Regions from separate parts of the Bacillus sp. 41-22 genome, predicted to be linked through region 1. Evidence: predicted binding sites of a transcription regulator. Region 1 holds the regulator's gene; the other holds the start of a gene.

Region 1 (3,437 bases):
AAAATCAAGTAGTCTGTACCTTCGTATTTCACTTCAGTACCTGCATATTTTGAGAAGATGATAAGATCACCTGCTGCTACCTCTAAAGCAACACGCTCACCATTTTCAAGCACTCGGCCTGTACCTACTGCAATAACTTTACCCTCTTGTGGTTTTTCTTTTGCAGTTTCTGGTAATACAATACCACTTGCTGTTTTTTCTTCTGCTTGAACAAGTTCAATTACAACGCGATCACCTAATGGCTTTAGCATGAACAATAACCTCCTCATTTTGTTATGTAAATTTTATTTATTAGCACTCAAGTCACACGAGTGCTAACACACTTCTAATAATAAATAATCTCAATTTCTTTTGCAAGTAAAAAAATCATAATTTTTTCGCAAATTACTTTATGCACTTTCCTAGATATCATTACTTCTTCTACTGCCTTTACTATATGAATCGTTGTTCCCACTTCTTGTATGTTACAATATGAAAGACACCCTAAGTTGTTTTCGCTAAACGTACAACTTTTTCCTGTCTCCTATTTTATTTTCAAATACTTATTTACAAAAAAAATATAATTCAAATGAAAGTTTATATCGTAGGTAGCATATTTACATGTTATCCTACCTTATCTCATACACTAGCGTTAGAAAGGATGGTTAAACCATTTGAAAAAACAATATTGGTGGATTATCGTTACATACATTTTAATGCAGTTATCAGGCATTGCCGGGTTACCGCTTCTCCTGAAAACTGGACTATACGATAATAGGGGATTTACTAGAGAGGAAAAACTTCAACTCATAACTGGTCATTGGGCTATCATTAGCTTTTTCATTGCATTATGCGTTGTACTTTGGTTACTCAGAACAGACATTCGTGACAGGCATTTAGATAAAATGCGCTCTACTGTTCCAGCTACAATTGGGTGGATTTTTATTGGTTTCTTCTTAGCGCTGTTCTCGCAAAGCATTGCCGGTATGATCGAAATGCGTTTATTAGGGATTACACCGGGATCTGAAAATACAGCAAGACTTATGGACATCGCAAGAACGACACCTTGGTTCCTTATTGTCATATCTATAATAGGACCTATTTTGGAAGAAATTGTATTTAGAAAAATTTTATTCGGTACACTTTATAAGAAGTTTAACTTCTTTATTGCCGCTATTATTAGTTCACTTGTATTCGCGGCGATTCATTTTGATTTTACTCACTTATTGGTATACACTTCTATGGGGCTCGTATTCGCCTTTTTATACGTAAAAACGAAACGAATTATAGTTCCTATTGCAGCTCATGTTGCAATGAATACATTAGTTGCAGTTGCTCAAGTTGTAGTAAGCAATGAGCAAATTCAAGAAATGATTAAAGAAGCTGAAAAAATGCAAGGCTTTATCGGAGGATTTTTAGTATGAGAAACTCACCATTGTTCATGGCTGCATTGTACTTTCTTCTTGGATGTATCTTTACACGCTTCGCCATTACGAACGTAACAGATACAATCTGGAATATGTGGACAATACTATTTGCAGTTATGGCAACAATTGATTTTAATTTGGCACTTCGCCTTATCTTAGTTAAATTCACAAAGAAAAAACAATAATAAAACGCAGAGGTCATCTCCTCTGCGTTTTATTGTGGATAATTCTTCAAAAAGTAAACAAGAGTTTGTAACTCTACAGCTAAATCAATGTGATGAATCCTTATATTCTCTGACACATTTAAGCGTGCTGGTGTGAAATTTAAAATACCATGCACGTTCGTTTCTGCCAATCTATCTGCCACAGATTGCGCTACTGTAGCGGGTACCGTTAATATTGCCACTTGTATATCAGTTGATAAACGTTCTTCTAGTTCATCCAAATGATATACAGGAATGCCTCCGATTTCTGTTCCAACTTTCTCTTCACTAACATCAAACGCCATTTCAATTTTTGTATTATTGTTTTTCGTGAAATTATAATGTAAGAAAGCGGTCCCTAAATTACCTACTCCAATAAGTGCCACGCGTGTTATATCATCTTGGTCGAGTGTTTCACGGAAAAATGATAATAAATAATTTACGTTATATCCATATCCTTTTTTCCCTAACGCTCCAAAATATGAAAAATCTCTTCGAATAGTTGCGGAATCAACCTTTACCGCTTCACTCAATTCGGCTGATGAAACACGTTGCTTACCAGAAAGAGATAAGTTTTGGATAAATCGATAGTATAGAGGCAATCGTTTGGCAGTGGCCTGTGGAATTTTTTGCTGATCCATATAACCTCTCCTCTCTTCCTATCTTTATTCTTATACTTGAATCAAATACAGAAGTTTAGTACTCATGAATTTCCTTGTATAATAAAGAGAAGAAGTATTCTCTCTTTATTTTAAACTATACACTATTTTTAGTATGATTGAGAAATATAAACATGGCAAAGTTAAGAAATTATTTGAGGTGAAAACATTGATATTATTACAAGTGAATGGGCTTTCGAAATTATACGGTGCAGAAACGATTCTTGCAAACATAAAATTGGAAGTACAAACAAAAGATCGTATCGCATTAGTCGGACGAAATGGAGCTGGAAAATCTACATTATTAAAAATAATAGCTGGCGAGTTATCTCATGATGGTGGTGAAATTATAAAACCGAAAGATGTCTCAATGGGGTATTTAGCTCAAAATACCGGATTAGAAACGTCTTTAACAATTTGGGATGAAATGTTAACCGTCTTTACACACTTGCAGCAGATGGAGACAAAACTTCGAAGGCTAGAGCAAGAGATGGGAAAAGAAGAAAACTTTTCAAATGCGGCTATATATGAGAAATTATTAGCTGATTATGACCAATTACAATTAGATTATAAAGATCAAGGCGGCTATCAGTACGAAGCGGATATACGCTCAATTTTAAGCGGTCTTGGCTTCCCAGTTGAAACGCATCAGACGAAAATTTCCACATTAAGTGGTGGACAAAAGACTCGATTAGCTCTTGGGAAATTATTATTAACTAGACCAGACTTACTTATTTTAGACGAACCTACAAACCATTTGGACATCGAGACACTAACATGGCTTGAACAATATTTACAAGGCTATCCTGGCGCGATTTTAATCGTTTCCCATGACCGTTATTTCTTAGATAAACTCGTTACACAAGTATACGAAATTTCTAATAAGGAAAGCCGACGATTTGTTGGTAACTACAGTAAATATTTAGACTCAAAATCAGCTCTATACGAGCAAGAAATGAAGCGTTATGAAAAACAACAAGATGAAATTTCTAAACTGGAAGACTTTGTACAAAAAAATATAGCTCGTGCATCTACGACAAAACGCGCTCAAAGTCGCCGTAAACAATTAGACAGAATGGAAGTATTAACTAGACCATTAGGCGATTCTAAATCAGCTTCCTTCCACTTCGATATTGAAAAACAAAGTGGAAATGATGTTTTACAAGTGA
Region 2 (3,437 bases), 2.3 Mb from region 1:
TATTATCTATTGGATACTGCCTATTTTCTTCTTAAGAAATCTCACCACATACCTATCCAGCTAAGAAAAGGAAATACCCAAAACAAAAATTCCGCATTTTTATTTTGGGCGTTATAATATTCCGAAGTTAATGAATGTAGATAGCTCTCCTTATTAAAAAGACGGATCATTCTTTTGTTCTTCTACTAATGCACCTGTGCATCTAATACATGAGCTTGCGAATACATACAAACTCTTTATAAAGTCAACTCTACATATAGGACATCCTTTTTGTTACGATAACATCATATTCATATCTTCTGCTGCGGTTGTAATTAGTTTTAAACCGAATGTCTCTTGTAATACATCAAGCACACCAGGTGAAATAAATTCAGGTGCCTTTGGACCAATGCGAATATCTTGAATACCAAGGCTAAATAGCCCAAGTAAAATAGCAACCGCTTTTTGTTCAAACCATGATAAGACAATACTTACTGGCAATTCATTCACTTCACATTGGAAAGCATCTGCTAAAGCGGCCGCTATTTTCACTGTAGAAATTGAATTATTGCATTGTCCTAAATCAATGTAACGCGGAATCTCCGTACCAGGTACAACACCATAACTCACATCATTAAAGCGGAATTTCCCGCAAGAAGTTGTTAAAATAACCGTTTCTGGCGGAAGCGACGTTGCTAATTCACGATAATATTCTCCGCCTTTTCCCGGAGCATCACAACCTGCGATGACAAAGAAACGCTTAATCTTTCCTTCTTTTACTGCATTAATAATTTCCGGAGCTAATGATAATACTGTATTATGATGAAACCCTGTTACTAACTGCTCATCCGACTCCATATGTACTTCTGGAAGTTCAAGCGCTTTTTGAATCAATGGTGCAAAATCATCATTTTCAATTTTTTGTACACCCTCTAAACCTGCAATATCATATGAAAAGAATCGATCAGAGTATGATCCTTTAATTGGCATAACACAGTTCGTTGTAGCTAATATGGCACCTGTAAATTTTTCGAAAAGGCGTCGTTGATCATACCATGCCTTACCGATGTTTCCTTTTAAATGTTTATATTTTTTCAGTTGTGGATATCCGTGTGCTGGTAGCATTTCAGAATGCGTATAAATATTAATTTCTTTTCCTTCTGTTTGCTTTAATAACTCTTCTAATGCAAATAAATTATGACCAGTAACTACAATTGCCTTACCTTCTACATGGTTCTGCGTAATTTGAACAGGCTCCGGAACACCAAAGTGATTCGTATGTGCCTCATCTAATAACTCCATTACTCGTAAAGCCGATTTCCCTACTTTCATAGCCATATCAATATGTTCTTGTTCATTAAAGTTAGAATTTGTTAATGTCATATATAGCGCTTCTTGAGTTGTAGCATCTACAAATGCATCTGTATACCCTAGCTGCGCAGCATGCGTACGATAAGCCGCTATTCCTTTTAATCCGAACACAATCGTATCTTGTAAACTTGCAATTGTTTCATTCTTACCACAAACACCCATCACTTTACATCCGCCTGTTGGCGTTTGTTCACATTGATAACAAAACATATCATCCCACCCTCTCCCAATCATTCGTTACAAATTAAGCATAATACCCATTGAGAAAAAGGGATGTGATATCAATCACAATAATATATATAAATTTGTGACAGTTCATATTGTTGACATAATATTTTTATTGACATCAAAAAACATACAGAAAAATGGACAACTTTGTTGATGCTTTCAAATAGCTAGATAATTGATTTAGAGAACTATTAGCAACTAATAAGCATACAAAAACGCTATTCTATCATTCAACAGAAAGAATAGCGTTTTTTCATTTTGAAGAACTATCAATTTTTTGATTAAAGATTTTATAGGAAACCTCTTTATTTACAATACATTTACACCATCTTAACATTTTTTACATTATTTATATGATATATTTATATAGAAACTACTTAAGAAATTTCATGTACATTGTTATCTTTATAATCTCTTAACTGATTGATAAGAGATTATGTTATATTTTCATACCAGGGGTGAATTAGGATGACTGAAACTTTAAAGACACTTATAATGCTTGATGTTACTTACGTTGTTATAGCAATTATGACGGTACTGGTATTTGTATATTTAGAATTAAAATCTCAGTAACATATTTAGGCGTAATCAATAGCTTCGGCATTTCAATATAGTTAAAAGAAAAAGAGGAGGAAATAGTTTTCTCCTCTCTTTTGTATTCCAAAAATTTCTTAAATCTACAATTCGCTTCATTATTACTTTATTTCTTGTTTCTTATTTCAACAAATTCAGTGTATGTAAAAGCAATCCTTTATCACCTATATCACCATGACCAGGTACTACTGAATTCGTATTTCCATATCGGTTCAATACATTCTCAATCGATATCGACCATTCATTTACATATGCATCAGCAACATTCCCTAAATCTTTAGCTTCCGCAGATTTCACTAAACAGCCTCCAGCTAAAATGTTGTATTGCGGTAACCATACGACAATATTATCTTCTGTATGCCCTTTCCCTGGATAGAACGTTTCTACTTTTATATTTCCAAACTTCATATTCGTAATTGTTTGTAAGTCTCCAAGTGGCTCTTCATATCCATTTTTCTTTGCTAGTTCCGCAGTTAATGCTGTACTATGCGCTTTAATGCCTCTTTCTTTCAACGTTTTTATCCCGCCAATTCGATCAGCATGCGCATGTGTAATAATGACATCCGTTACGCGCTTCTGAAATTTCTTTTCTACCATCTCTATTAGTTCCTTCGTTAACTTATCATCCCAAGAAGAATCGACAAGCACTAACCCTTTAGAAGTGTTAAGAACTAGACCGTTCGAAGGAACTGCTACTCCATTAAAATAACCTAACTCAGTATGAACCCATACATTTTTGTTTAACTGAGAAATTGAAATAGTTCCTGTCTCATTCTTTATTACTTTTTGCTCTAGCTTTTGTTCCGCTTTCACAGAAGAAATTGTGCTAACAAATTGAATTGTTCCTAGTAAACTAACACATACCCCTACTTTTAATAATATATTCTTTTTCATTTTCTCCACCCCTTCTTTCAAACTAAATAGTTATTTCCTATATTAGACAATTCATCTCAAATGTTTGTTCCATCTTTTTTTACATATTTTTCATACCATTAATAAAAAGCGCACAAAATTTTGTGCGCTTTTTAACCTTCCTTTTACCATTCACGTTTTTTATTAATCATCATTTTTTCTTCAAACGCCTTCTCTAAATCAATTTCTAACTTGTTTGCTAAATCACATACATTCCAAATTACATCAAACATTTCTAAACCAATCTCTCTTTTCGAATCTTGTATTTTATCACGCTTTAATATAACTTCCGCTAATTCACCTAATTCCGCCATCGCATACATCGTACGCTCTTCAATTGTTGTATCTTGAAA

The links. Region 1 encodes Rex, which represses fermentation and respiration genes when NADH is low (regulators of the CRP and FNR family bind a similar motif). Its sites were predicted from a motif close to TTGTGAAATATTTCACAA; they were not measured.
Region 2: a site for Rex is predicted at 1,624-1,641, ahead of hcp (hydroxylamine reductase). Genes of this name have one in related genera too.

Annotation. Positions count from the first base shown of each region.
Region 1 is NZ_CP084035.1:260,015-263,451, reverse strand. Features, by position in the region: gene groES (co-chaperone GroES) at 1-251, opposite strand, end outside; gene LCF45_RS01525 (CPBP family intramembrane glutamic endopeptidase) at 654-1,403, shown strand; gene LCF45_RS01520 (YdiK family protein) at 1,400-1,591, shown strand; gene LCF45_RS01515 (redox-sensing transcriptional repressor Rex) at 1,621-2,250, opposite strand; gene LCF45_RS01510 (ABC-F family ATP-binding cassette domain-containing protein) at 2,438-3,437, shown strand, end outside.
Region 2 is NZ_CP084035.1:3,263,410-3,266,846, forward strand. Features, by position in the region: gene hcp (hydroxylamine reductase) at 274-1,560, opposite strand; gene bla2 (BcII family subclass B1 metallo-beta-lactamase) at 2,293-3,066, opposite strand; gene LCF45_RS16690 (MazG nucleotide pyrophosphohydrolase domain-containing protein) at 3,210-3,437, opposite strand, start outside.